Regions from separate parts of the Methylobacterium sp. WL120 genome, predicted to be linked through region 2. Evidence: riboswitches for the same ligand, from Rfam matches in the RefSeq annotation. Region 2 holds a riboswitch; the other holds the start of a gene.
The links. Region 2 has a riboswitch for thiamine pyrophosphate ahead of thiC (phosphomethylpyrimidine synthase ThiC). Riboswitches for the same ligand answer to the same signal wherever they lie in the genome.
Positions count from the first base shown of each region.

Region 1: linked by a shared signal. The riboswitch ahead of thiO (glycine oxidase ThiO) and the one ahead of thiC (phosphomethylpyrimidine synthase ThiC) in region 2 are both predicted to bind thiamine pyrophosphate.

Region 1 is NZ_VRUT01000002.1:65,157-79,992, reverse strand. Features, by position in the region: gene radC (DNA repair protein RadC) at 1-731, shown strand, start outside; gene FV229_RS00945 (circularly permuted type 2 ATP-grasp protein) at 822-2,261, shown strand; gene FV229_RS00940 (alpha-E domain-containing protein) at 2,343-3,287, shown strand; gene FV229_RS00935 (transglutaminase family protein) at 3,495-4,322, shown strand; gene FV229_RS00930 (peptidase) at 4,353-5,105, shown strand; gene FV229_RS00925 (thiamine phosphate synthase) at 5,334-5,942, opposite strand; gene FV229_RS00920 (thiazole synthase) at 5,959-6,759, opposite strand; gene thiS (sulfur carrier protein ThiS) at 6,763-6,975, opposite strand; gene thiO (glycine oxidase ThiO) at 6,972-8,117, opposite strand; TPP riboswitch at 8,262-8,390, opposite strand; gene FV229_RS00905 (TIGR02281 family clan AA aspartic protease) at 8,603-9,106, shown strand; gene FV229_RS00900 (adenylate/guanylate cyclase domain-containing protein) at 9,109-10,368, opposite strand; gene rpoD (RNA polymerase sigma factor RpoD) at 10,472-12,466, opposite strand; gene dnaG (DNA primase) at 12,662-14,572, opposite strand; gene FV229_RS00885 (GatB/YqeY domain-containing protein) at 14,688-14,836, opposite strand, start outside.
Region 2 is NZ_VRUT01000032.1:18,438-33,273, forward strand. Features, by position in the region: gene FV229_RS08855 (patatin-like phospholipase family protein) at 1-943, shown strand, start outside; gene FV229_RS08860 (ABC-F family ATP-binding cassette domain-containing protein) at 1,022-2,647, shown strand; gene flaF (flagellar biosynthesis regulator FlaF) at 2,731-3,090, shown strand; gene FV229_RS08870 (flagellar biosynthesis repressor FlbT) at 3,439-3,828, opposite strand; partial or broken gene FV229_RS08875 (DUF1522 domain-containing protein) at 4,070-6,316, shown strand; gene FV229_RS08880 (hypothetical protein) at 6,567-6,941, opposite strand; gene thiC (phosphomethylpyrimidine synthase ThiC) at 7,111-9,000, opposite strand; TPP riboswitch at 9,075-9,183, opposite strand; gene FV229_RS08890 (alpha/beta hydrolase) at 9,302-10,138, shown strand; gene FV229_RS08895 (HNH endonuclease) at 10,205-10,573, shown strand; gene FV229_RS08900 (acyltransferase family protein) at 10,748-11,833, shown strand; gene FV229_RS08905 (PilZ domain-containing protein) at 11,871-12,122, opposite strand; gene FV229_RS08910 (transglycosylase domain-containing protein) at 12,400-14,601, shown strand; partial or broken gene FV229_RS08915 (diguanylate cyclase) at 14,791-14,836, shown strand, end outside.

The DNA.
Region 1 (14,836 bases), on a different contig from region 2:
ACGAGGCCGAGCACGGGCTCTTCGCCGAACGGCCGGCCGTCGCCCCGAAGCCGGAGGCGCCGCCGCACTATCTCGGCCATCGCGACCGCCTGCGCGAGCGCTTCGCGAAACAAGGCGCCGACGCGCTGCCCGACTACGAGCTGCTCGAGCTCGCCCTGTTCCGCGCCATCCCGCGCCGGGACGTGAAGCCGCTGGCCAAGGCGCTGATCCGCCGCTTCGGCAGCTTCGCGGAGGTGCTGAGCGCCGAGCCGGCGCGCCTCGCCGAGGTCGAGGGCGTCAGCGCCGGGGTCGTCGCCGACCTCAAGCTGATGGAGGCGGCCGGGCGGCGGCTGGCGCGGGGCGCCATCGCACAGCGCGCGCTGCTCTCCTCCTGGGCCGAACTGATCGAGTACCTGCGCGCCACCATGGCCTTCGCCACCCGCGAGGAGTTCCGGGTGCTGTTCTTCGACAAGCGCAACCACCTCATCGCCGACGAGATCCAGGGGCGCGGCACGGTCGACCACACGCCGGTCTACCCGCGGGAGGTGGCGCGGCGGTCGCTCGAACTGTCCGCGACCGCGATCATCCTGGCGCACAACCACCCGTCGGGCGATCCGGCGCCCTCGGCCGCCGACGTGGCGATGACCCGCGAGGTCGTCGCCGTGTTGAGCCCGCTGAAGATCGTGGTGCACGACCACGTCATCCTCGGCCGATCGGGTCATGCCAGCTTAAAGGGCCTGCGCCTGATCTGAGACGTGTTTGGAACGAGCCTCGGACAAGCTCGTAATCCCTTTGCGTGGCGCGCCTCTTGCCTCTAGCGTGCCGTATCGGGGAGAGACTGTATGGCGGGCGTAGCCTTCGACGAGATGACCGCCTTCGCAGGCAGCGCGACGAGCCAAGCCGACGTCCGCGAGGCCTACGGCCAGCTCAAGGCGTGGCTCGACGCGACGCCTGTCGATCACTTCAACACCCGCCGCAGCCAGGCCGAGCTACTGTTCCGGCGTATCGGCATCACCTTCGCCGTCTACGGCGACAACGAATCGACCGAGCGGCTGATCCCGTTCGACATCATCCCGCGGGTGATCACCAAGCCGGAATGGGGCTTCCTCGAGCGCGGGCTGAAGCAGCGCGTCACCGCGATCAACATGTTCCTGAAGGACATCTACGGCGCCCAGGAATGCATCAAGGCCGGCATCATCCCGGCCGACCTCGTCTACAAGAACGCCCACTACCGCATGGAGATGCGCTCGTTCCGGGTGCCGCACGACCTCTACGTGCACATCGCCGGCATCGACATCGTCCGGACCGGCGAGAACGACTTCTTCGTGCTGGAGGACAACGCCCGCATCCCCTCCGGCGTGTCGTACATGCTCGAGAACCGCGAGGTGATGCTGCGGCTGTTCCCGGACCTGTTCTCCCGCCACCGCGTGGCGCCGGTGGAGAACTATCCGGACGCCCTGCTCGCGACGCTGCGCAGCCTCGCGCCGGTGACGGCGACCCGCGACCCCACCGTCGTGCTGCTGACGCCCGGCCGCTACAACTCGGCGTTCTACGAGCACTCGTTCCTCGCCGACAAGCTCGGCGTCGAGCTGGTGGAGGCGGGCGACCTCTTCACCAAGGACGACGTGGTCTACATGCGGACCACCGAGGGGCCGCGCCGGGTCGACGTGATCTACCGCCGCCTCGACGACGACTTCCTCGACCCGCTGGTGTTCCGCCCCGATTCGATGCTCGGCGTGCCTGGCCTGATGAACGCCTACGAGCGCGGCAGCGTCACGCTGGCCAACGCGGTGGGCACCGGCATCGCCGACGACAAGGCGGTCTACAGCTACATGCCGGAGATCGTGAAGTTCTTCACCGGCGAGGAGCCGATCCTTCACAACGTTCCGACCTATCGCTGCCGCGAGAAGGAGGCCTTCTCCTACGTGATGGACAACCTGTCCGAGCTCGTCGTGAAGGAGGTCAACGGGTCGGGCGGCTACGGCATGCTCGTCGGGCCGCACGCGACCAAGCGCGAGATCGAGGAGTTCGCCAAGCGCCTGCGCCACGCGCCGGACGGCTTCATCGCCCAGCCGACGCTCTCGCTCTCCACCTGCCCGACCTTCGTCGCCTCGGGCGTGGCCCCGCGCCACGTCGATTTGCGCCCCTTCGTGCTGTGCGGCGCCGACGAAATCCGCATCGTGCCGGGCGGGCTCACCCGCGTGGCGTTGAAGGAGGGATCTTTGGTGGTGAATTCGAGCCAGGGCGGCGGTACGAAGGACACCTGGGTCCTGGACGCGTGACGGCCTGACGCCTGCCCTCACCGAGAACCGCGGAGCGGCGCACGCCTCCGGGCCGAGCCGAAGAGACCCAGCGAAACAGCCATGCTCTCCAGGACTGCCGACAACCTCTACTGGCTCTCGCGCTACGTCGAACGGGCGGAATTCGTCGCCCGCATCCTCGACGCCGCGCATCGGCTGGCCTCGCTGCCGACGAGCTACGGCGGGGGCGAGACCAACGAATGGGCCTCGGCGCTGGCCTCTGCCGGCGACCCGGAGGTGTTCAAGCCGCATTACGACGGCGTGAACGCCGCCACCGTGTGCGACTTCCTCGCCTTCAGCCCGCACAACCCGTCCTCGATCCGCTCCTGCATCGAGAGCGCGCGCGAGAACGCCCGGAGCGTCCGCACCGCGCTCACCACGGAGATGTGGGACACCATCAACGGGGCGTGGCTCGAATTGCGGTCCTACGAGAAGAAGGACCTCGACCGCGACGCGTTCTCGCGCTTCCTCGACTGGGTGAAGGGCATCTCGCTGACCTTCGACGGCTCGGCCTACCGGACGATGCTGCGCAACGACACCTACTGGTTCACGCGGCTCGGTACCGCGATCGAGCGGGCCGACAACACCGCCCGCATCCTCGACGTGAAGTACAAGATCCTCCTGCCGGCATCCGAGACCGTCGGCGGCAGCCTCGACTACTTCCAGTGGACCACGATCCTGCGCGAAGTCTCCGCCTTCAACGCCTATCACTGGGTGTATCGCGAGAGCGTCAAGCCGCTGCTGGTGGCCGACCTGCTGATCCTCAACCGGCAGATGCCGCGCTCCTTCGCCAACTGCTACGGCGTGCTCGTCGAGCATCTCGACCTGATCGCCGACGCCTACGGGCGCCGCGGCGCGAGCCAGCGACTCGCGAGCAACCTGCTCGCGCGCCTGGAAAGCGAGGAGATCGACCGGGTCTTCGCCTCAGGGCTGCATGAGTTCGTGATCGCGTTCATCGGCGAGAACAACAAGGTCGGCGCCGCGATCGCGGACCAGTACCTCGGCTGAAGCGCCGAGGCCCGCGGAAGACGCGGCGATTCGGCTTCCAAGGACGCGGGCTCGGTTGCGCGCGACCGCGGAACGTCGTGTAGAACATGGCACCGGGGCCGCGCGTGGCTCCGAACGTCGGCGCCGCCAAGAGGGGCGGAGGCGGGACGGCGAAGGCAAAGCCGGCACGAACGAAGCCGGCAGAGGCAAGACGGGCAGAATCGACGCATGCGCATCCGCGTGGTCCACGAGACCATCTACAGCTACGAGCAACCGGCACGCGGGCTGATCCAGGTCCTGCGGATGACGCCGCGCGACCACGATGGCCAGTACGTCCGGCGCTGGCGGATCGAGCCGTCGGTCGACGGCCGGCTCACCGAGCGCGAGGACGGCTACGGCAACGTCGTGCACTGGTTCACGCCGGACCAGGCCTCCGACGCCCTGGTGATCCGGGTGACCGGCGAGGTCGACACCCACGAGACCCACGGCATCGTCCGCGGCGCCGTCGAGCGGCTGCCCGAGACGTTCTACCTGCGCGACACCGACCTCGTCCTGCCGAGCCCGGAGATCCAGGCGCTGTCCGACGCGGTCGCCACCGCCGGCGATCCGGCCACCCTCCCCTTCCTGCACCGCCTGATGGCCGCGGTGCACGCGCACATGAACTACACACCGGGCCCTGCCAGCGCCGCCGTGCCCGCGCCGAAGGCGTTCGCGGCGGAGGCCGGCGTGTGCCAGGACTTCGCCCACGTCTTCATCGCCGCCGCCCGGCACCGGGCGATTCCCGCCCGCTACGTCTCCGGATACCACCGTCCGGAGGGAAGCGACGTCGAGCAGCAGACGCCGCACGGCTGGGCCGAAGCGCTGGTGCCCGATCTCGGCTGGGTCGGCTTCGACCCGACCACCGGCGACGCGACGACGGAGGCCTACATCCGCGTCGCCTCCGGCCTCGATTACCTCGGCGCCGCCCCGATCCGCGGCAGCCGCACCGGCGGCGGCACCGAAACGCTGGACGTGAAGCTCCGGGTGGAGCAAGCCCAGGCGGCACCGCAATCCTGACGCGCGCACCTCTTCGAAAAGCCTGATCCCATGACTTACTGCGTCGGCGTCCTCGTCGAGGACGGCCTGGTGATGATCGCCGACACCCGCACCAATGCGGGGCTCGACGACATCTCGACCTATCGCAAGCTCCACCACTTCAACGTGCCGGGCGAGCGGGTGATGATGCTGGCCTCGGCCGGCAACCTCTCGGTGACGCAATCGGTGCTGAGCCTGCTCTCCGAGGGCGTGACCGGCGACGACGGCGAGCCGAAGCTGAAGCTCGTCGAGACGACCACGATGTTCGAGGCGGCCCAGCTCGTCGGCCGTGCCATCCGCCGCGTGCGCGCGATCGAGAAGACCGGATTCGAGGCGGCGGGGCTTCGGTTCTCCGTGTCGCTGCTGTTCGGCGGCCAGATCGGCAGCGAGCCGATGCGGCTGTTCCTGATCTACTCGGCCGGCAACTTCATCGAGTGCAGCACCGATGCGCCTTTCCTGCAGATCGGCGAGCACAAGTACGGCAAGCCGATCCTCGACCGCGCCGTGAAGTTCGAGACCGAGCTCTACGACGCGCTCAAGGTCGGCCTCGTCTCGATGGATTCGACGATGCGCTCGAACCTCGGCGTCGGCCTGCCGATCGACATCGCCCTCGCCCGCCGCAACGCCCTCGACCTCGAGGTCAACCACCGGATCGAAGCCGGCGAGGGCTACTTCCACGACCTGCGCGAACGCTGGTCGGCAGCTTTGCGCGCCGCCCACCGCGCGATCCCGCGCCCGCCCTACGGGCCTGCGCCGACGAAGTAGGTTTGCCGAATCTATTCGCTCCCAATCAGCGACCTCATCCTGAGGTGCTGCAGCGAAGCGGAGGCCTCGAAGGAGGCCTCCAGGTATCGCGCGCGAGCTGGATGGCTCCTTCGAGGCGGCTGATGCCGCACCTCAGGATGAGGGGGTTGGTGGGCGAAACCGATCGAGAGCGGTTTTCGGCGAAACGCCGAGCGGGTAGCCAGGATCCTGCGATCCTTTGATCCTGCCTCAGCGCTCGTCCGAGCGGGTTGCCCAGGCGCTCAGAAGCGCGCGCGTTTCAGCCGCTGGGTCGGCGGCTCGCATCAGGCCGCCCATCACGGCCATACCCGCCGCGCCGTGCCGACGGCATTCGGCGGCGGTGATGATATCGATCCCTCCGAGCGCGATCACCGGAATTCCGATCCGCACAGCTTTGGCGATGGCCCCGATCCCGAGGGCGGGGCCGTAGCCGGGCTTGCTCGCGGTGGCGAAGATCGGGCTGAGCGTCACGTAGTCCGCGCCGCCCTCGGCCGCCTCCGCGACATCTCGGAGCGTGTGGGCCGAGATGCCGACGAGGGCTGCGCCGACTCGTTGCCGGGCCGCGGCGATGGCGGATCGATCCGTCCCGCCGCCGAGATGGAGTCCGGCGCCGAGATCGGCCGCGAGGTCGGCGTCGCCGCCGACGGTGAGCACGCCGCCGGCCTGGCCGACGCGTTCGGCGATCCGCGCCGCCAGCTCCCGCCGCTCGGATGGTGGCAGGTCCTTGTCGCGGAACCAGACCCAGCGACCGCCGCCGTGGAGCACGGCGGCGACGGCCTCCACCAGGGGGCGCGGCCCGTGCCGGTCGGTGACCGCCAACAGGGGCGACGGCAGGCTACGAGCCGACAAGGCCGAGCTGCGGGCTCGACGGCTCGGCCCGGCCGCGTCGGGGAATGCGGCCGGCAAGATACGCGTCGCGTCCCGCTTGGACCGCGCCGCGCATGGCGTAGGCCATGCGGACGGGGTCGTCGGCCTTGGCGACGGCGGTGTTGATCAGGCAGGCGTCGGCCCCAAGCTCCATCGCGATCACCGCGTCGGAGGCCGTGCCGATGCCGGCGTCGACGATCACCGGCACGCTCATGCGGCGGCAGATCAGCTCCAGGTTGGCCGGGTTGGCGATGCCCATGCCCGACCCGATGAGCGAGCCCATCGGCATCACCGCGGCGCACCCGAGGTCGGCGAGCCGCTGGCAGACGATCGGGTCGTCGTTGCAGTAGGGCAGCACGACGAAGCCGTCGTCGACGAGGTGGCGGCAGGCCTCGATCAGCTCGGTCACGTCCGGGTACAGCGTCTCGCGGTCGCCGATGACCTCGACCTTGATCCAGTTCGTGTCGAGGGCCTCGCGCGCCAGCTCCGCGGTCATGATCGCGTCGCGCGCGGTCTCGCAACCGGCGGTGTTGGGCAAGAAGCGGCGCCCCTTCAGGATCTCGACCGTGTCCGAGCCGTGGCCCTGGAGCGACACCCGGCGGATCGAGGCGGTGGCGACTTCGGCCCCCGAGGCCGCGACCGCATCGCGCATGATCACCTGCGTCGGATAGCCGGCCGTGCCGATGAACAGGCGCGAACTCAGCGTGACGCCGGCGACGACGAAGGGGTCGTCGGCCTCCGGACGGAGGGGTGTGAGCGTGTCGAGCATCCTCTAGCCTCCCTGCATGGCGCGTACGATCTCGATGCGGTCGCCGTCCGCGATCGGGGTGCGCTCCCAATCGCGACGGCGGACGACGCGGCCGTTGACCGCGATGGCGACCCCCTGCGGATCGGGGCTGCCGGTCTCCTCCGCCGCGTGCGCGAACAAAGCGGCGAGGTCGGCGGCCTCGATCTCGCGGGCTTGCCCGTTCACGGTCAGCCTCATGCCGAAGGCCTCACGTCCTGGCTTGCGGTAAACCGTGCGAGGGAGAAATCCCGGGCCACCACCGGCATCGCGCCCGTGGTGACGAGGGCGGCGATCGCGTCGGCGGTCACCGGGGCGAGCAGGTAGCCGTTGCGATGATGGCCGGTGGCGACGACCAGCCCGGGGGCGATCTCGCCCAGGATCGGCGCGTCGTCGTCCGAGGTCGGGCGGAACCCGCTCCACACCGCCTCGACCTCCATCTCCTCGATGCCGGGCAGCACCCGCCGCGCGCCCTCCAGAAGGGCGTAGAGCCCGCCGGCGGTGACGCCGGGGCGGAAGCCGCAATCCTCCACCGTCGCGCCGACGACGATGCGGCCGTCGCCCTTCGGTGCCATGTGGACCTGCTCGGTCCACACCATGTGCGACAGCGTGCCGGTGCGCGCGGTCGTCTTCAGCGCCAGCGACTGGCCCTTGAGCGGGCGGACCGGCAGCGCGAGGTTTTGGGGCAGCAGGCCGCCCTCCCCGCTCCAGGCGCCGGCCGCCAGGATCACGGTGTCGGCCTGCAGAACGCCATTGGCGGTGCGGAGGCCGGTGACGCGCCCGGATGTCCGTTCGAGGGCGACGACCGGGCTGTTCTCGACGAGCGCCACGCCGGCGCCACGGCAAGCCTGCACGAGCGCCGCCATCACCCGACTCGGATCGACCTGGTGGTCGAGCGGGCAGAACACGCCAGCGGTGACCGAGGGGCGCAAGGCCGGCTCGCGGCGGCGGACCTCGGTGCCCGCGACCCATTCGGCGGCGACGCCCGAGCGGCGCTGCAGCTCGTAGCGGAAGCGCAGGCGCTCGACCTCGTCGCGGCCGATGGCCAGCACCAGCGTCCCGTCCTCGCGGTAGTCGATGTCGTGGCCGGCGGCCGCTTCGAGTTCGTCGCGGAACCCGGGCCAGCGCCGCAGCGAATCGAGGGCGAGCGGGAGCAGCGGGTCCGAGCCGGGCTCGTGCTCGGCCGCGGGCGCCAGCATGCCGGTGGCGGCGAGGCTCGCGCCGGACCCGATGGTCTCGCGCTCGACGACCGCGACGGACCGACCGGACTGCGCGATGCGCCAGGCGATCGACAGCCCGATCAGGCCGCCGCCAACGATGGCGACGTCGGCGCGGACGGGCAACGTGACGGACGGGTTCGTGCCGCCGTTCGTTCGGCGAACCCCGATCGGTGATGCTGGGTGACGACCCAAAAGATCCTCCGCGTGGTGTCGCAGAGACCGGGCCTGACGCTTCCTTCGAGAAGCTGGTGCGATCCGTCCACGAGGACGACGCCCACGGTCCAATCCCTACGCCGGTGTGAACCGGATCAGGTTCGAAGGATTTCCGCGCCGCGAGCCCTCGCGAGCCTGCCAGCGGTTTCTCAGCCCCTTGCCGGGGATCTCCCTGGAACACCGCAGATGTGGTCCCGACGGCCGGCCCGGTCAACCCCGTCGAAGGGGCGAGCGCGCAGGATGGTCGCCGTCTGTCGTCGTCATGCCGAGACGGTTCGGAAACCCTGTCGGCACGAAAGGCGGCGGGTTTACCCCGGCGGCGCGCAGGGCGCCACGTATCGTTCACCGGTTCCGTGATGGTCTACGCCGGTCCCCTCGGGGCGCGGAGGTTGGCGTTGCGGACGATCCTGATGCTCTGCGTAGGGGCCGGCCTCGCCGCGGGCGTGCTCGGCGGGGTCGGAGACCGCCTGACTCACCGCAAGCCCGACGCGCAGCCGGTACCAGCGGCGCCGCCATCCTTCTCGGTGCCGAGCGCGATCGCCCTCAATGCGGACCGCAGCGGCCACTTCCTCGCCGACGCCCTGGTGGACGGCCGCTCGCTGCGGATGATGGTCGACACCGGCGCCACCGCGTGCAGCTTCACCGAGGAGGCGGCCGCGCGTCTCGGCCTCGTCCTCACGCCGCGCGACTTCACCCGACCGGTGATGACGGCCAACGGCGTGGTGCGGGTCGCCCCGGTGCGCATCGGCATGATCCGGATCGGGCCGGTCACCGTGCGCGACGTCGAAGCGGTGGTCGTGCCCGGCGGCGGCCTCGGCACGAACCTGCTTGGGATGTCGTTCCTCAAGCGGGTGCGCGACTTCAGCATCGCCGGCGGCACGCTGACGCTGCGGGGCTGAGATCAGCCCTGGCGGCGATGCGGCTTCGGACGCGGCCGGTAGACCATCATCGGCTCGGAAAAGCCGTCGAGGACGTGCTCGCCGAGCGGCACCGGATCGCCCCACAGGAAGTCGACGAAGGGCTTCGACATCAGCAGCGGCTCGCCCAGCGTTTTGTTGAGGCGGGCGATGCGGCTCGCCATGTTCACGTCGCGGCCGATGACGGTGAAATCGAGCCGCGTGCCCGAGCCAACGTTGCCGTACGCCGCCTCGCCGTGGTGGAGCGCGATGCCGGCCATCATCGGCACCGCGAACTGGTGAAGGGTGTTGGCCTCCTCCAGCGCTTGGAGTGCGCCCTGCGCCGCCGTCAGCGCGCCCTTGGCGGCGCCGCCGAGGTCGTCGCCCGGCTCGCGGAAGATCGCGAGCAGGCCGTCGCCGAGGTACTTCAACACCTCGCCGCCCTCACGCTCGATCGGCGGGACCAGGCAGTCGAAGAAGATGTTGAGCAGGTCCACCGCCTCTTCCGGCGTCATGTCCGCCGAGATGCGGGTGTAGTCGCGCATGTCGGCGAACAGGATCGCCGAGCGGATGCGCTTCACCTGGCCGCGACGGATGTCCCCCGACAGGATCGCCCGGTGCGGCTCGTCGCCGACGTAGATGCGCAGCACCGTGTCGAGCTGCTTGGTGACGAGGCGCATCTCCATCACGGCCGCGAGCGCCGGCATGACGAAGCGCAGGATCGCGACGTCCTCGTCGCGGAACCCGTCCGGGTCGCGGGTCGCGAAGGTAATGCCGTTATGGGTGCCGTTGGTGAAGAACAGCGGCACGACGATGTAGTGGGTGTAGCCGGCGGCCTTCAGGTCGGGGATCACCGAGTAGGCGTCGTCCGGCGTGTCGGCGAGGTCGAGGATCAGCCATGCGGCGTCCTCGTGCACCTTCCGGAACGGGCTCGCCGCGTAGGCGCGCTCGGAAGCCTCGCCGTGCGGAAACAACCGCACCGTGGTGCCGGCCTCGCGCGTCCAGATGCGCCCGATGCCGGAATACTCGGAATGCAGCGTGTCGATCGCCGTCGAGGTCCGGTCCACCGGCACGCCGACCTGGTTCAGGCGCTCGGCGAAGCCCGCGATCAGGTCGTCGGGCTCGGGCAGGCGCGCTCCTTCGCTCAGCAACCAGTCGCGGATCGCGACGCATTCCTGCAGCGCGCCGAACGGCACGTCGTCCGCCTCCGAGCCGTCGGCTGCGGCGGTCGGCGGCACGGGTGGATGCTGGCGACGCTCAAGCATACGGCCAAGGTGGGTTCGCGGACCGCCAAAGCAAGGCTTCGGGCCGCCGACGACGTGGTCCGCCGACACGAGTCGGCGAAACACGTCATGGCGGATCGGCCGCTCAGTTGTCCAGGAAGCTCCGCAGCTTCCGGCTCCGGCTCGGGTGCTTCAGCTTGCGCAGGGCCTTCGCCTCGATCTGGCGGATGCGCTCGCGGGTCACCGAGAACTGCTGGCCGACCTCTTCGAGGGTGTGGTCGGTGTTCATGCCGATGCCGAAGCGCATGCGCAGCACGCGCTCCTCGCGCGGCGTAAGCGAGGCGAGCACGCGCGTCGTGGTCTCGCGCAGGTTCGACTGGATCGCCGCGTCGATCGGCAGGACGACGTTCTTGTCCTCGATGAAGTCGCCGAGGTGCGAATCCTCCTCGTCGCCGATCGGCGTCTCGAGCGAGATCGGCTCCTTGGCGATCTTGAGGACCTTGCGCACCTTCTCCAGCGGCATGGCCAGCTTCTCGGCCAGCTCCTCCGGGGTCGGCTCGCGGCCGATCTCGTGCAGCATCTGGCGCGAGGTGCGGACGATCTTGTTGATCGTCTCGATCATGTGCACCGGGATGCGGATGGTTCTCGCTTGATCCGCGATGCTGCGGGTGATCGCCTGGCGGATCCACCAGGTGGCGTAGGTCGAGAACTTGTAGCCGCGGCGGTACTCGAACTTGTCGACGGCCTTCATGAGGCCGATGTTGCCCTCCTGGATCAGGTCCAGGAACTGCAGCCCGCGGTTGGTGTACTTCTTGGCGATCGAGATCACGAGGCGGAGGTTCGCCTCGATCATCTCCTTCTTGGCCTGGCGGGCTTCGCGCTCGCCCTTCTGGACCATGTTGACGATCTTGCGGTACTCGCCGATCTCCAGGCCCGTCTCGGAGGCGAGCGTCAGAATCTGCTCGCGCAGGTCCGAGACCTGCTTCGAGCCCTTCTCGACGAGGTTCTTCCAGCCCTTGCCGCCCAGCGTGCCGACGCGGGTCATCCAGTTCGGGTCGAGCTCCCAACCCTGGTAGTGGCGCAGGAACTCGTCGCGGGCGACGCCGTGGCTCTCGGCGTAGCGCATCAGGCGGCCCTCATGCGAGATGAGGCGCTTGTTGATGTCGTAGAGCTGCTCGACCAGGGCCTCGATGCGGTTGTTGTTCAGGGACAGCGACTTCACGTCGGCGACGACGGTGTCCTTGAACTCGGCCTGCTTCTTCTCCTGGGCGGGCGTCGTCTTCTCGTTGCCGGCCTTGCGCGCGGTCTCCTCGTTCTGGAGCTTGCGCAACTTGCGGTAGTTGTTGGCGATCGCGTCGAACGTCTCAAGCACGCGCGGCTTGATCTCGGCTTCCATCGCCGCGAGCGAGACGTTGTTCTCCATGTCGTCGTCGTCGTCGCCGCCCTCGGGCGCCGGCGTCTCGGCCTCGGCTTCCTCTCCCTCGGTCGCGCCCTCGGCGATCTGCGGGTTCTTGCCGTCGGGGCCGGCATAGGTGGCTTCGAGGTCGATGATGTCGCGCAGCAGCACCTTGCCGTCGACGAGTTCGTCGCGCCAGATGATGATCGCCTGGAAGGTCAGCGGGCTCTCGCACAGGCCGGCGATCATCGCCTCGCGGCCGGCCTCGATCCGCTTCGCGATGGCGATTTCGCCCTCGCGCGACAGCAGCTCGACCGAGCCCATCTCGCGCAGGTACATGCGCACCGGGTCGTCGGTGCGGTCGGTCGGCTCCTTGGTGGCGGTGACGACCGCGACGGCGCGCGTCGGGGCGACCTCGGCCACCTCCGTACCCTCGGCGCCCTCCTCGTCCTCCGACGCCTCGCCGTTGGCGGGCTTGTCGGCGGCGGCCTCGTCGGTCTCCTCGGCCTCGACGACGTTGATGCCCATCTCGGAGAGCTGGGACAGCACGTCCTCGAGCTGGTCGGGGTCGGACTGCCCCTCGGGGAGGACCTCGTTGACCTCCTCGTAGGTGATGTACCCGCGCTTCTTCGCGAGCTTCACCATCCGCTTGACCGAAGCATCCGTCAGGTCGAGGAGCGGCCCATCGGTCTGCTCTGCCGGAGCGGTGTCCGTCTCGTCCCGTTCCGTTGCCTTCGTCGCCATGATCAGCCTATTGTTTCGGCGCGGCACGATGCGGGGGCCTCTCGGCCACGCCGCGCCGTCGGCGCCGCAATGCGTGTGGAACCCGGACGAATCACTTCGACCGCGTCGTAGCTCGGACTCGGTATGCAAGCGAGACGCTTGACCGATTGTTAACCATGCCGCGAAGGCGCTTCGTATTCCGCCATCGCACAGGCCCTACGACACAGTCGAGTCGTTCGTGTCCTGCAGGTCCGCCTCGGTCTCCGCTCCCGCGATCACCGCCAAGCGCTCCTTGACGTCGCACAGCCAAGCGAAATTCGCCTCTGTTTCTTCTTCGACGAGCGCACGTTCCGCCTGTCGGAGTTCGCTATTTAGCGCGCCGGCCTTGCGGTGCAAGATCACGGCCTGACGCAATGCGTCTTCCAGCTTGACCAGGTCGGCATGCGGATCGAGCGCCCAACGGTCGCCGGGGCGCACCCGCGCGGCGAGCCGCGCGCTCGCCGCCTCCAGCCCCGCCCGGGCCAGCCGGTTCTCCACCACCGCCACGTCCGGGTCGGCGGCGTCGGCCGCGCGGTCCAGGAGCAGCGAGCGCAGGGCCACCGCATCCGGATCCTCGAGATCGAGGGCGGCGAGATCCTCCGCTTCGAGACCGAGCAGCTCGGGGTGGACGAGGAGGCTCGCCACGATCATCGCCTCGCGGGAGCTGCCGCTGCCGGAAAACCCGTTGGAGCGGGCAAGCCCGGCGCTCGGCCCGGCGGTGAGCCGCGGCGACGGCGGTGGATCGCCGGGGCGAGGCTTCCTTAGGTAAGTATTCTGCCGTCCGCCCGGCTGGTAGGCGCCGCGCTGCTGAGGCGCGCTGCGGGGCGAGAGACCGCGCAGGCGCTCCTCGATCTCGTCGCGATAATAGCTCCGCACCGTCTCGTCGCGGATGCCGGAGATCAGTCCGCGCAGGGTCTTGGCGAGGCCGGCGCGGCGCTCCGGGGTGTCGGTCGAGCCGGTCTCGACGGCGCGGCTCCACAGCACCTCGACCAGGGGCTTGGCCGCCTCGACCACCTTGTCGATCGCCGCCGCGCCGCCAGAGCGCAGCAGGTCGTCTGGGTCCTGGCCCTCCGGCAGCATCGCGAAGCGCAGCGACCGGCCCGGCTCCAGCATCGGCAGGGCGACGTCGAGAGTCCGATTGGCGGCGCGCTGCCCGGCGCCGTCGCCGTCGAAGCAGAGGATCGGCTCGTCGGCATGACGCCACATCAGCGCCAGCTGCTCCTCCGTGAGCGCCGTGCCGAGCTGTGCCACGGTGTTGGGGTAGCCTGCGAGCGTCATCGCGATCACGTCGACGTAGCCTTCGACGCTGATGAGCGTGCCGCGGTCGTGGGCGGCCTTGCGCGCCTGGTTCAGGTTGTAGAGCACCTGCCCCTTGTGGAAGAGCGGCGTCTCGGGCGAATTCAGGTACTTGGCCTTCGCGTCCGCTTGCATCGCGCGGCCGCCGAAGGCGATCACCCGGCCGCGCACGTCCGCGATCGGGAAGATGATGCGGTCGCGGAAGCGGTCGTAGGGCACGGCGATGTCCTCGCCCGTCACCAGCAGGCCGAGCTCGCCCATCAGCGCCTTGTCGACGTCCTTGGCCGCGAGGTGGTCGCGCAGGCCGTAGCGGTCGGCCGGCGCGTAGCCGAGGCGGAAACGGCTGCGGATCTCGGGGCCGAGTTCGCGCCGGTCGAGGTAGGCGCGGGCGGCCGCGCCGGCGGGGGACGCCAGCCGCTCCTCGAACCACGCGGTCGCCAGCTCCATCACCTCGATCGCGCCGCGGCGCTTGGTCTCCATCTCGCGGGTGTCGGCGCTGGGCGCCGGCAGCGACACGCCGGCCTCCCCGGCCAGCCGCTCGACGGCCTCGGGGAAGCTCAGGCCCTCGGTCTCGATCAAGAAGCTGAAGATGTCGCCATGCTTGCCGGAAGAGAAGCAGTGATAGAACTGCTTCTGGTCGTTGACGTAGAAGGACGGAGTCTTCTCGGCGTTGAACGGTGACAGCCCGCGCCACTCGCGCCCGGCCTTCTTCAGCTTCACACGCCGGCCGACCACGTCGGAGGCGGGAAGCCGGTTGCGGATCTCTTCGAGGATGTGGGGCGGGTAGCGCACGGGTATGCGGCGGGTCCGGTGTCCGGTGTTCGGACCGGGATGTATACCGCAGGCACCCGCACCGAGTCCCTTCCCCGGGACGACGGTGGATAGCGGGCAGAACCGCGGTGTCGCGTCAAGCCTTCGCGTTCAGCGCCGCCTTCACCAATCCGCTCGCCTTGGCGAAGTCCATGCGGCCGGCATAGGTGCCCTTCAAGATCGCGATGACCTTACCCATGTCCTTCGGGCCGGCGGCGCCCGCCTCGGCGATGGCGGCATCGATCG
Region 2 (14,836 bases):
GGACGGCGCCTACGGGGCCGGCGTGCTCAACGGCTGGTCGGCTTCGGGCACGCGGCCGGAATTCTCGCTGGTGTCGGGCGTCAGCACGGGATCGCTGATCGCGCCGTTCGCGTTCCTCGGCACCTCGTATGATTCCTATCTCACTGACATCTACACCAGCGGCATCGCCGGTACCTTGGTGCAGAGCCCGAGCGTGGTGAACGTGCTGTTCGGCTCCGGCCTGTTCGGCGACGGGCGCCTGCGCGACCTCGTCGGCCGCTACGTCAACGCCGACCTGCTCGCGGCCGTCGCCGCCGAGCACGCCAAGGGTCGCCGCCTGCTGGTGGTGACGACGAACCTCGACAGCCAGCGCGCCACGATCTGGAACATGGGCGCCATCGCCGCGAGCGGCGCGCCGAACGCGCTCGACCTGTTCCGCGACGTGCTCACCGCGTCGGCGAGCATCCCGGCGGTGTTCCCGCCCCAACTCATCGACGTGCAGGCCGACGGGCGCGCCTTCCAGGAGCTGCACGTCGACGGATCCGTGGTCACGCCGGTCTTCACCCTGCCGCAGGCCCTGCTGCTGCGTGACAAGCGCCTACAGACCGGACAGCGAGGGCGGATCTACGTCATCATCAACGGCCGCCTGGAGCCGGAATTCGACGTGACGCAGAACAACACCCTGTCGATCGTCGGGCGCTCCTTCACCACCGCGAGCCGTGCGCGCAGCCGCCAGACGTTGGCCGCAACGTACGCCTTCGCCCGCGAGAACGGCATCGGCTTCAACCTCACCTACATCCCGGAGGACGGGCCCAAGCTGGCGACGCCGGACGGCTTCGACACCACCTACATGCGCAACCTCTACGAGGCCGGCTTCGAGCGCGCGAAGACCGGGCGTTTCTGGGAGAACACGGTGCCGGCCGCGCCCCTGACGAAGGCGATCGCCACCGCCGCCACACGGTAGGGCCGCGCCGCTCGCACTATTTGCTGCAGTGCGGTAGGGAGTGGGGAGCGCCTCCGCTCCCACCCCGTGACCCCTATCATGCTGCAGATCGAAGACTTGACCTTCAACATGTGGGGGCGGCGCTTCTTCACGAAGGCTGCAGTGGCGATCCCGCCCGGCGCCAAGGTCGGGATCGTCGGGCGCAACGGCGTCGGCAAGTCGACCCTGTTCAAGATCGTGCTGGGCGAGTTCCAGCCGGATTCCGGCACGGTGTTTCTGCCCAAGACCGCGCGCATCGGCGCCGTCGATCAGGAGCATCCGGCGACGCCGGTCAGCCTGATCGACACGATCCTCGCCGCCGACGTCGAGCGCGACGCTCTCTACGCCGAGCTCGAGACCGCCGAGCCCGAGCGCATGGGCGAGATCTACGGCCGGCTGATCGAGATCGATGCCGACCGGGCGCCGGCCCGCGCCGGCGAGATCCTGGCGGGTCTCGGCTTCTCGGTGGCCGACCTCGAGCGGCCCATGTCCGAGTTCTCTGGCGGCTGGCGCATGCGGGTCGCGCTGGCGGCGGCGTTGTTTTCCGCCCCCGATGTGCTGCTGCTCGACGAGCCGACGAACTACCTCGACCTCGAAGGCGCGCTGTGGCTCGAGGCGCGGCTGAAGCGCTATCCACATTCGGCGCTGATCATCAGCCACGACCGCGAGCTGCTGAACAACTCCGTCGATTCGATCCTGCACGTCGCCAACGGGCAACTCGAACTCTACGCCGGCGGCTACGACGACTTCGAGCGGCGCCGCGCCGAGAAGGCCCGGCTCCAGCTCTCGGCCAAGGCCAAGCAGGACGCCGAGCGCGCCCACCTTCAGAGCTTCATCGACCGCTTCAAGGCGAAGGCTTCGAAGGCGGCGCAGGCGCAGTCACGGGTCAAGCGCCTGGCCAAGCTCGAACCGATCGCGACGACGATCGAGGAGCACGTGGCGCCGTTCCACCTGCCGTCGCCGAAGCGCCCGCTGGCGCCGCCGCTGATGCATCTCACCGACGTCGAGGTCGGCTACGACGACGACCCAGCGATCCTGCGCGACCTGAACCTGACCCTCGACATCGACGACCGCATCGGCCTGCTCGGCGTCAACGGTGCCGGCAAGTCGACCTTCGCCAAGATGGCCGCCGGCGCCCTCGACATCCGCTCGGGGCGGATGACACGCGAAGGCCGAGTGCAGGTCGGCTGGTTCCACCAGCACCAGATCGAGGCGATGGACCCGAAGGACACGCCGCTCGCGATCATCCGGCGCGAGCGCCCGGAGGACAGCGAATCGGCGCGCCGCGGCAAGCTCGCGAGCTTCGGCCTCGCCTACGAGAAGCAGGAGACCACGGTCGATTCGCTCTCGGGCGGCGAGCGGGCGCGGCTGCTGCTCAACCTCGTGGCGATGCGGGCGCCCCACCTCCTGATCCTCGACGAGCCGACCAACCACCTCGACATCGACAGCCGCCGGGCGCTGCTCGATGCGCTGAACGATTACGAGGGCGCGGTCATCCTCATCACCCACGACCGCTCGCTGATGGAGCTGGTCGCCGACCGCCTGTGGCTCGCGGCCGACAACACGGTGAAGCCGTTTGCCGGTGACATGGACGACTACGCCAAGTTCGTCCTCGATCAATCCCGCGCCGGAAAGAGCGCGCCGGGGCAGGGGCGCGAGAAGAAAGGTAAGAAGCGGGCGGCGTGACCGGCGCGCTTACTGCTCGTTAACGGCGGTCTGCAATAAAGGCGCTCCGTGCCCGCCGGCCCGCGGGGGGGAGCCGCCGATCGATGAGTTTCGCTGCAAACGCCTATGCCCGCACCGCGCAGAGCGTGCTCAGCCCGCGCGAGGCTGAAGCCGCCGTGCTGATCAAGGCCGCGCGCCAGCTCGAATCGGTGCGCGACAACTGGAACGATGCCGGCGGCTCGCTGAACAAGGCTCTGAACTTCAATCAGAAGGTCTGGACGCTCCTCGCGACCGGCGCGACGGCTCCGGAGAACCCGCTGCCGTCCGAGGTCAAGGACAACATCGCCGGCCTTTCGGTGTTCGTGTTCCGGCGGATCGTCGACACCCTCGTCGAGCCGAAGCCCGAGAACCTCACGGCGCTGATCAACATCAACCAGCAGGTCGCCGCGGGTCTGCGCACCTGATCGCCGAATAAGCTGCGCCTCCGCGACGGAGGCGCGGCGTCGGTCTGCACGACCGGTACGATGCGGTCGACGAGACCCGAGCTGTGCCGTGCGCGCGTGGATGGCCTTCGATCGCGCACCGCCGGATGCCGAAGGCCGTGCGACGGCCGACCACACCTGCCAAGTCATCTTGAATTGCGGACGGGAGTCGGAAACGTCCGAAAAGACTTCCCGCCTTTGCCCGCTCTATAAAGAGCGCCTCCGCGGTTTGAAGGCGTGGCCATTTTAGGACGGTGTCGTGCCGTGAAGACGCCGACTGACCATCCGTTTTCCACCGATCGTCCCATTGCCTCGGTGTGAAACTGAAATTCAAGCCTTGAGCCGCTGCGCGAGCTCCAGCTCGTACTGGATCAGCTCCTTGCACCGCTTGAGCGCCCGGTAGAAGTCGGCGCTCGCGATATGCTCGTGCATGTCGTGGATGTACGGAGCCATGCTCGGGGCTGCCTTCATCAGTTCGGTGGCCTGGACGACGAAGGCGTCCTCGGCCTCAGGCGGGTTCGAGGCGAGGTACATCACGGTCAGCGTGAGGTAGAGCCGCTTGCAGGCCGTGTCAGCCTCGCTTTCCAGGATGATGTCGCTCTCGCGCAGGAACGGCGTCACCGTCTCGATGACGAAGCTGGAGCGGCGCGATCCGTTGCGGATCGCCGTTCCGCCGATCAGCAAGCGCTCGAACGGCTTTAGCTCGATCTTGAGAGGCATGGGTCACCCGGGTTTCGCTCGGGCGAGCGTTGCAGAATTCGGGTAAACGTTTCGTAAATCCATCCCACTTGTTCGTTGGGCAAGTCATTCATACGTATACGAAATTCGAGATAGCTGGATATACGGTGTTCGCGAGGAGAGATTCCTTCACCATCCGCATTAAGCCGATGGCAATGCGGACGTGGTTTCTGGCGGCAGCCTCCAAAATGGGAGGCGCACCGATCAGAATGGATCGAATCTCATGTCTTCAGGCATCACGCTTTCGTCTGCGACGCGTCAGAACCTCCTCGTCGCCCAGGATACCGCCAGCCTGCTGGCGACGACCCAGAACCGGCTGTCGACCGGCAAGAAGGTCAACACTGCCCTCGACAACCCGACCTCGTTCTTCACCTCGCAGGGCCTCGACAGCCGCTCGAACGACCTGTCGAACCTGCTCGACTCGATCTCGAACGGCGTCCAGGTGATCCAGGCCGACAACACTGGCCTCACCTCGCTCTAGAAGCTCGTCGACTCGGCGAAGTCCGTCGCCAATCAGGCGCTTCAGAGCACGATCGGCTACTCCACGAAGTCGAACGTCTCGACAACGATCACCGGCGCAAGTGCAGCGGATCTGCGCGGCACCACTGCATATACAAGCGCGACAGCGAGCGGCAACATCGTCACCAGCGGTGCCGCGGGCGGTGCCACGCCGGTCACGGGAGGGAAGACGCTCGGGGGCGGCATCGCGACGATTACGGGAACTGTGATCAACGCCGCGACAGTTACGGGGAGCAAGCTGAACGGCACGACCACAGCGGGCGATGCCAATGCCGGCTTCGCGGACGGCGACACGCTGAACGTGAATGGCAAGACCATCACGTTCAAGACGCAGGCCCTTCCGACTGGCACCGCGATCCCGACCGGATCGGGCACCAGCGGTAACGTCCTGACGGACGGCAACGGCAACTCGACAATCTATCTCGGCGCAGCGGGCACGACCGCGACAGTCGGCGACTTGGAGAATGCAGTCGATCTCGCCAGCGGCGTTCAGTCGGCGTCGATCACCTCCGCTGGTGTGGCCACGTTCGCAGCAAACGCGGGCCAGACCGTCTCAGGTCTCGCCTCAGGTGCCCTCACGCTGAAGACCTCGACGGGTGCCGACCTTAATATCTCCGGCAAGGCGGATTCGCTGAAGGCACTCGGGCTCACCACCTCTCTGGGTTCGGGAACGACCTCGGTATCGGCTGTGCGCACCACGACAGCGGCGACAGTTGGCAGCCTGATCCAGGATGGCTCGACCCTTAACGTCAACGGCAAGACCATCACCTTCAAGAACTCGGCTCCTCCGGCTACCGCGAACGTGGCCAGTGGCTCCGGCGTCACTGGGAACATCCTGACCGACGGCAGCGGCAACTCGACCGTCTTCCTGCAGGCCGGCACGCTCTCCGACGTCCTAACCGCGGTCGATCTCGCCACCGGCGTCCAGACTTCGTCGAACTCCTCGGCCGGCGTGGCGTCCATCACGACGCCGGCCGGTGCGACGAACTCCACGGTGGCAGCGAACGGCTCGCTCAAGCTCAGCACCGGCACCTTGTCCGACCTGAGCATTAGTGGCAGCGGTAACGCCCTCGCGTCTCTCGGCCTGAACGGCAACACCGGAACAAACACGAGCTTCGAAGCCGCGCGCTCCTCGGCTCCTGGCGGCCTGTCTGGCAAGACGTTGACCTTCGCGTCCCTCAACGGTGGCACCGCGGCCAGCGTAACCTTCAGCGATGGCACGAACGGCACCGTCAAGACGCTAGATCAGCTCAACACCAAGCTCGGCGCCAATAACCTGTCGGCGACGATTGACGCCAGCGGCAAGCTGACGATCCAGACCACCAACGACCACGCGTCGTCGACCATCGGCGGCACCGCCGACGGTGGCGCGATCGGCGGCACCGCCGCGAGCATTTTCTCGGCGGCCGCCGCACCGGTGGCTGACGTGAACTCGCAGGCCACCCGTTCCTCGCTGCTGAGCCAGTTCAACTCGATCCTCGACAACATCAAGACGACGGCTCAGGACTCATCCTTCAACGGTGTCAACCTGCTGAACGGCGACACCCTGAAGCTGACCTTCAACGAGAAGGGCAGCTCGACCCTGAACCTTCAGGGTGTGCAGTTCGACGCTTCGGGCCTCGGCCTGTCGAAGCTCGGGCAGAACGGCGCAAACGAGTTCGAGGACAACTCGGCGACCAACAACGTGATCGCCTCACTGTCCACCGCCTCGTCCGCGCTTCGGGCTCAGGCTTCGACCTTCGGCTCCAACCTGTCGGTGGTGCAGAACCGTCAGAACTTCAACAAGAGCATCATCAACGTCCTGCAGACCGGCTCGTCGAACCTCACCAGCGCCGACCTGAACGAGGAGGCCGCGAACTCCCAGGCCCTCTCGACCCGCAACTCGCTGACGATCTCGGCGCTGTCGCTGGCCAACCAGGCCCAGCAGGGCGTCCTGCAGCTCCTCCGCTAAGCGCCACGGCGGCCGCCCCGATCCGGGCGGCCGTCCTCTTCCCGACGGAACACCGTTGCGACTCTGGCTCCTGTGGCTTTCGGCTCCGGGGGCCATGTTCGTAGCGCAAGGCGAATTTGGCTCCTCGGATCTGGGCTTGCGCCGACGGGTTGAGCGACGCAATCGGCAGGCGGAAACGAGAAAGGCCGGGCTCCTGGAGCCCGGCCTTTCTCGTTTCCAATCAGTGCGTTCGTCGTGTCCGGTTCGCGCCTCAGGCGGTGCGGTCGACGGGCCGCTCGGTCTGGACCTTGGCCGCCGCGGCTTCCGCGTAGGCACGGCTCTTGAGGACCGCCGGATCAGGCAACTGGACGACGACGTTCCCGTAGCTCGAATCGATGACTTGGTAGACGATGCTTTTCGTGTCGGCGTCGACGGTCACCCGACGCTCGGTCTTCCCGGCCGGCGGTGTCTCGACCGGCTTCGGATTCTGGACAGCTGCGGAAGACCGGCCGTCGACGCGGATGTCGAGGCGGACCGCGGGATCGAGCGGAGGGCTGGGTGCCGCCCGCGGATCGTTCGCCGCCACCGCCGGAGCGGGGGAGGGCGGCGGAGTGGAGGCTATCGGACTCGGGCCGGATACGCGCATGCCACGCTCCTCATCACATTGCTGATGAGGTTCAGCAAAGGTCCGCCGCGTGAAGGAGACCTTAAGACTTGCGTCCCCTGCACCGTTGCCGTCCGCCAGGTTGAACGGACCGGCAACGATGTCGGAAGACTTTTAACGAACGGTCGAAGTGGACCGTTCGCCCATACTGCTACTCGGCGGCGTCGACGTAGAGCTTGCCGCCCTCGGCCAGGAACTCGCGGGACTTCTCCGCCATCCCGGCCTCGCGCTCGGCGCTCGTCAGGATCGGTGCGGTGTTCAGCACCTCGCCCGCAGCCTCCATCGCCAGCACCTCGGCGCGCAGGTCCTGCGTGATCTTCATCGAGCAGAACTTCGGCCCGCACATCGAGCAGAAATGCGCGACCTTGTGGGCGTCCTTGGGCAGGGTCTCGTCGTGGTAGGCGCGGGCCGTGTCCGGGTCGAGGCCCAGGTTGAACTGGTCCTCCCAGCGGAAGTCGAAGCGCGCCTTCGACAAGGCGTCGTCGCGCAGCTGCGCCGCCGGGTGGCCCTTGGCGAGGTCCGCGGCATGCGCGGCGATCTTGTAGGTGATCACCCCGGTCTTCACGTCGTCGCGGTTCGGCAGGCCGAGGTGCTCCTTCGGCGTGACGTAGCAGAGCATCGCGCAGCCGAACCAGCCGATCATCGCCGCGCCGATGCCGGAGGTGATGTGATCGTAGCCCGGCGCGATGTCGGTGGTCAGCGGACCGAGGGTGTAGAACGGCGCCTCGCCGCACTCGGCGAGCTGCTTCTCCATGTTGACCTTGACCTTGTGCATCGGCACATGCCCTGGTCCTTCGATCATGGTCTGGCAGCCCTTGTTCCAGGTGATCTTGGTGAGCTCGCCCAGGGTCTCGAGCTCGGCGAACTGCGCCGCGTCGTTGGCGTCGGCGATCGAGCCGGGCCGCAGGCCGTCGCCCAGCGAGAACGAGACGTCGTAGGCGCGGCAGATGTCGCAGATCTCCTCGAAGCGCTCGTAGAGGAACGATTCGCGGTGCCCGGCCAGGCACCAGCGCGCCATGATCGAGCCGCCGCGCGAGACGATGCCGGTGACGCGCCGCGCGGTGAGCGGCACGTGGGCGAGGCGCACGCCCGCGTGAATGGTGAAGTAGTCGATGCCCTGCTCGGCCTGCTCGATGAGCGTGTCCTTGAACACCTCCCAGTCGAGCTTGAGCGGGTCGCCGCCGACCTTCTCCAGCGCCTGGTAGATCGGCACCGTGCCGATCGGGACCGGCGAGTTGCGGATGATCCACGAGCGGATGTTGTGGATGTTGCGGCCGGTCGAGAGGTCCATGACCGTGTCGGCGCCCCAGCGGATCGACCAGACCAGCTTCTCGACCTCTTCCGCCGCCGAGGAGGTCACGGCCGAGTTGCCGATGTTGGCGTTGATCTTCACCAGGAAGTTCCGGCCGATCGCCATCGGCTCCAGCTCGGTGTGGTTGATGTTGGCCGGGATGATCGCCCGGCCGCGCGCGACCTCGTCCCGCACGAATTCGGGGGTGATGAACGGCGGCACCGAGGCGCCGAAGCTCTCGCCGTCGGCGAGCGCGGCATGCGCCCGATCCAGCATCTGCTCGCGGCAGAGGTTCTCGCGGTGGGCGACGTAGATCATCTCCTCGGTGACGATCCCGGCGCGGGCGAACTCGTACTGGGTCACCATCTGGCCGGGCTCCGCCTTGCGGATGGTCCGCTCGGCGGGGCAAGGGGCCACGAGCTTGTCGGCGGGCACGAAGCCGTTGTCCTCGGGCTTGACGACGCGCGGCTGCACGGCGGCGTAGCCGCGCTTGGCGATCCAGGCGTCGCGCACCGGCGGCAGGCCCTTGGCGAGATCGATGCGGGCGTCGGTCTCGGTGTAGGGGCCGGACGGGTCGTAGACCCGCACCGCCGGCTCGTTCGGGTCGGTGAGCACGATCTCGCGGAACGGCACCCGGATGTCCTCCCGGCCGGCCACGCTCGCGTAGACCTTGTGCGAACCGGTGACCGGACCCGTGGTCACGGTCTCGGGGCTACCTTTGACGTCTTTGGACAGGACGGGCGCATTCATCGTCGGATCTCCCGGCATTGGGGCGATGCGGCGCGCCGCGACGGAGATGCGATGAAGCGGCGGGCGCCGGATGAGGCGCCGCAGGTTCCCGTCCCTCCGCCGGTACGAGCCGGATCAGGTTCAAGGGTCAGGACGTCGCGTCCACTCTCAGCCCCCGGTCGTGGGGCCCCCCTCGGAATGGTTCGAATCTCCGCGGGCCGCCGGACTTTGTCAATGCGCCGGCCGGATCAGGCGGAAACGGACGGATGCCGACGTCGTCTCGGATCGGTGTAGGGTCCCGCGGAAAACGCGACGGAGCCCCATGCGAATCCTGCTCGTCCTGGCGGCCGCCGCGCTCGGCCTGTTCGCGTTGCTGCTCGGGGCGCTCGGCCTGTTCCAGCGCAGCCTGATTTATCCCGGCGCCTTCATCGCCGGCCCGCGGGCGCGGCTGCCTGTGCCGCCGGGCACGCAAGCCCTGTCCCTGCTCACCGCCGACGACGAGCGCCTGCACGCCCTGTGGCGCGCGCCGCGGCCGGGATGCGGCGTCGTGGTCAGCTTCCACGGCAACGGCTCGCGGCCCGAGCCGGCCGCGGCGCGGTTCTCCGCCCCTCCTTGGTCCACCGCCGGCTGGGGCGTGCTGGCGATCTCTTATCGCGGGTATCCGGGTTCGACCGGCGCGCCGAGCGAGGACGGGCTGATCGCCGACGGGCTCGCGGCGGTGGCCGAAGCCGTACGGCGCGCGCCCGGCGCCCCGATCCTGCTGCACGGCCATTCCCTCGGTGCGGCGGTCGCGGTCGCGGTGGCCGAGCGGGTGCCGCATCTCGGGCTCTACCTGGAGGCGCCCTTCGATTCGCTGCCCGGCATCGTCCGCCTCGCCTTCCCCTACGCGCCGACCTTCCTCCTCCGCGATACCTGGCGCTCCGACGCGCGCATCGCCCGGGCCGGCGGCCCGGTGCTGATCGTCCACGGCACCGAGGACGGCGTCGTCCCGGTGAAGCTCGGGCGCCGGCTTGCGACGGCGGCGGGGGAGGGCGCGCGCTTCGAGTCTGTGGCGGGCGACCACGTCTCGGTGCTCGGTACCCGAGACCGGCTGGCCGAGACGATGTTCGGCGATTCCCTTCGCGCAGCATGCCCGACGCCCGCCGCAGCGACGCCGTGACGCCGCGCCCCGAATTTGCGCCGATCCCATATTCCGGAGGGCGCGGATGTGGAGGGAGACGGGGCTTTGGGGCGACGCGAACGGCGCTGGCGCGAGGATGAACCGGACGTCTGGGCCCGCAGCCCTGAACCGGTGATCTGCCCGCTCTGCGAGCGGCCGATCCCGCCGCGCGCCCGGTCGAGCCTGCACCACCTCGTGCCGAAGCTGAAGGGAGGCACCCACGGCATCACGGTCCGGCTGCATCAGGTTTGCCACTCGGCGATCCATGCCCGCCACAGCGAAGCCGAACTCGCACGCCGGCTCGCCGACGTGGCCGCGCTGCGGGCCGAACCGGAGATCGCCCGCTTCATCGCCTGGGTGCGGACCAAGCCCGATGACTTCCACGCCGCCACGCGGATGACGCGCGACCGCCGCGCGGCCAAGCGCAAGAACTGACGACAGCAAGAGCTGACCACAGCAAGAGCTGACCAGCGCCGGAGCTGGTCCCGCCCCGCAGGCGCCCTCGGTTTACCCCTCGTTCGCCATGTTGCGCGATGGAGCAGGCCGGCTCAGGCGGCCTTTACGGGTCTCGCTTCAGGGTTGCGTCCGCGCAACGTTCGGGAGGCGGCGATGTTTGGGGAGGCGGGCGCGGCTGTGCCGGCGGAGGCGCTGCGTCTCGCCTGGGTCGACGTCGCCAAGGGCATCTGCATCCTCCTCGTGGTGATGATGCATTCCACCCTGGGGACCGGGGCGGCGATGGAGGGCGAGGGGTTCCTCCACACGGTGGTGACTTTCGCCAAGCCGTTCCGCATCCCTGACTTCTTCCTGCTGTCGGGCCTGTTCCTCGGACGGGTGATCGATCGCCCGTGGCGCCTGTTCGCCGACCGGCGCGTGGTGCACTTCGCGTATTTCTACGGGCTCTGGGTCGTGATCCAGTCGCTGGCGAAATACCCGGCGATCGTCGGCGAGGCCGGCCCCGGCGCCTTCGCCACCCACCTCCTGAACGCACTGGTCGAGCCGTACTCGACCCTATGGTTCATCTACCTGCTCGCGGTGTTCTCGGTCGCGACCAAGATGCTGCGTCGCGTGCCGCCCGCGGTGCTGCTGGCCGGCGCCGCGCTGCTGCAGGTCGCGCCCATCGCCACCCCATCCTACCTCGCGGAGGAGTTCTGCGCCCGCTACGTCTACTTCCTGGCCGGATACGTCTTCGCCGATCGCATCTTCGCCCTGGCCGACCGGGCGGCGGCGGCCCCGCGCATCGCCTGCACGTTCCTGCTGCTCTGGGCGGGCATCGAGGCGTGGCTCGCCTTCACGCCGTCGAGCCTTCCCGGCTACCCGACCCTGGCCAGTCTGCCGGTGGTCGCCCTGATCCTCGGCGGAGCCGGCGCCCTCGCCATCGTCGCGGGCGCGGCGCTCCTGACGGTGGCCGGCGGGCCGGTCGCCACTTCCTTGCGCGCCTGCGGACGGCGCTCGATCGTGATCTATCTGGCGTTCTTCCTGCCGATGGCCGCGACGCGGACGCTGCTGGTCAAGGCCGGGCTGATCACCGACGTCGGGCTCGCCAGCCTGACAGTGATGGCGGTCGCCGTGATCGTGCCGCTGGCGCTGGAGCGTGCGGTGCGCGGCACCGTGCTTCGCGTCCTGTTCGTCCGTCCGAAGGCGTTCCACATCGCGACCGCAGCGAACTCGCAGGCGCCGGCGCTTCAGGCGGCCTGATCTGCCCCGTCCGAGGCCATCGCAGTGTCCTCAGGCCTCAGCCTTCGAAATGCACCCCCAGGCGGCGGCCCTCGCGCCGCACGACGCGGCAGCGCCGCGGCGGCTCGTAGGCGGTCACCTGCAGCGTGAACCGGTCCGGCACGACGACCTCGGGCGCAAGCTCGAGCTGGGCGCCGGTCGCCGACACGTCCCAGACGAGACATTCCTGCGCGCCCGCGCCGCCCTCGGCGACCAAGCTCGCGACCTGGAAGGCATCCTTGCGCGGGGTGTTGCGTCGATTGTCGCTCATGGCATCACCCGAGGATTGGAGGCGGAGCGCATCATGCACGCCGAGGCTTAGCAAATGCCCCAAGCGGCCGAGCGCAGACCGTCGGCGCGCCACCGCGGATCCCGGGAGAATCCTGCCGGCCCAAACCCAAGTGCCTGATCCTCAACGACTTCTGAAAATCGGCGGTTAACATCCCTTAAACCCGCCGCATTTACCGTGCGGAACCGGGCCTCCGACGATCGCCGCGCGCAGCCTTCGCGTCGCGCGTGCCCACGGGGCCTCAGGACAGACGGGACGCATGGCGAACGGACGCGGACGGGACGGCCGGGGCGAACCGAACTTCGACGTGCCCGAAGGGCGCGGCGCAGGTCGTGGCGGCGCGGACCTGCGCCTGTCGCGGGACGATCGCCCGGGAGGCGGCGTGGCGAGCAGAGTTCGGGACGGCGAGGACAAGGGCAGCCGCCGGGCGAAGCCCGCAGCAAAAAGCGGCGCGCGCCGCAGCGGGGGCAAGAAAGTACGCAGGCGATCCCTGCTCGGGCGCCTCGTCTACGCCGGGTGGGTGCTCGGCCTGTGGGCGGTGGTCGGCATCGCCGGCCTCATCGCCTACCACGCCTCGCAGCTGCCGCCGATCGACCAGCTCGCGGTGCCCAAGCGCCCGCCGAACATCGCCATCCTGGCATCCGACGGCTCGCTGCTCGCCAACCGCGGCGAGACCGGCGGTCGCGTCGTCGGCATCAAGGAGCTGCCGACCTACCTTCCGCGCGCCTTCGTGGCGATCGAGGACAGGCGCTTCTATAGTCATTTCGGCGTCGATCCGGTCGGCATCCTGCGCGCCATCGGCCAGAACCTGACGCGCCGCGGCGTCGCCCAGGGCGGCTCGACGCTGACGCAGCAGCTCGCCAAGAACCTGTTCCTCACCCCCGAGCGCTCGGCCTCGCGAAAGATCCAGGAGGCGATCCTCGCCCTCTGGCTGGAGCACAAGTACACCAAGGACGAGCTGCTCGAGCTCTATCTGAACCGGGTCTATTTCGGAGCCGGCGCCTACGGCGTCGAGGCGGCGGCGCAGCGCTACTTCGGCAAGCCGGCCAAGAACGTCAGCGTCGCGGAAGCCGCGATGCTCGGCGGCCTCGTCCAGGCCCCCTCGCGGCTGGCGCCGAACCGCAACCTGCCGGCAGCCCAGGCGCGCGCCGCCCAGGTCGTCGCGGCGATGCAGGAGCTCGGCTTCATCACCGCCCAGGACGCCAAGGTCGCGCTCGCCCAGCCGGCGCGCCCGGCGAGCAGCCGCGGCGGCGGCTCGGCGAACTACGTCGCCGACCTGGTGATGGACGTGCTCGACGACTTCGTCGGCACGATCGAGGGCGACATCGTCGTCCAGACCACGATCGACACCACCCTGCAGGCGACCGCCGAGAAGGCGCTCGTCGACGAGCTCAACGCCAAGGGCGGGCGCTACAACGTCGGCCAGGGCGCACTCGTCTCGATGCGGCCGGACGGCGCGATCCGCGCGCTGATCGGCGGGCGCGACTACGCGCAGAGCCAGTTCAATCGCGCCACCACGGCCAAGCGCCAGCCGGGCTCCTCGTTCAAGCCGTTCGTCTACCTCGCCGCAGTCGAGCGCGGGGCGACGCCGGACACGGTCAAGGAGGACGCGCCGATCAAGATCGGCAATTGGCAGCCCGAGAACTATTCGCACCAGTACGAGGGACCGGTCACCCTGCGCACCGCGCTCGCCCTGTCGCTCAACACGGTCGCCGTGCGCCTCGGCCAGGAGGTCGGAGCCAAGGCGGTGGTGCAGACGGCGCAGCGGCTCGGCATCACCTCGCCGCTGCAGGCCAACGGCTCGATCGCGCTCGGCACCTCGGAGGTGACGCCGCTGGAGATGGTCGGGGCCTACGGCGCCTTCGCCAACGGCGGCACGGGGGTGATCCCCTACGTCGTCGCCGGGGTGAAGGGCGTCGACGGCAAGGTCCTGTACAAGCGCGGCGAAGGCGGCCTCGGCCGCGTCATCGATCCGAACGCCGTCGGCATGATGAACGCGATGATGCACGAGACCTTCGTGATCGGCACCGCCAAGAAGGGCGACATCCCCGGCTGGGATCTGGCCGGCAAGACCGGCACCAGCCAGGATTTCCGCGACGCCTGGTTCATCGGCTATTCCGGCAGCCTGGTCACCGGGATCTGGCTCGGCAACGACGACGGCGAGCCGACCAAGAAGGCGTCCGGCGGCAACCTGCCGGTGGAGATCTGGAAGACCTACATGAGCGTCGCCCTGAAGGGTCAGACGCCGGTGCCGCTGCCCGGCCTCAACCGGTGGCGCAAGGCGCCCGAGACGACGGCCTCGGTGGCGAGCGCGCCGAACCCGGGCAACATTCTCGGGCAGATCTTCGGCGAGCCGCCCGCACCCGCCCCGGCACCCCGGGCCACAGCCGCGCGGCGTCCGGCGGCCCGCGACGCGGACGACCGGAACTTCATCGAGAAGCTGTTCGGCCTCGGCGATTGATCGTCGGTGTAGGCCTCGGAAAGGCCTCGCCGGCATCGCTTGCAACGTCAGAGGGGTGCACCGGACTTGCGATTGACGAAGCGTTCAGCATGTTGATCAGTCTTTCTACTACAGATTGGGCGCGTTAGGCTAAAATACTCCTCTCGCTTGCATCATCGTCGTGAGGCTTCGAGTTTGGGTCCGCGGTCGATGTCTGCCAAAGCGATGTTTGCCAGCAAGGCGAAGTTTTCCAGGT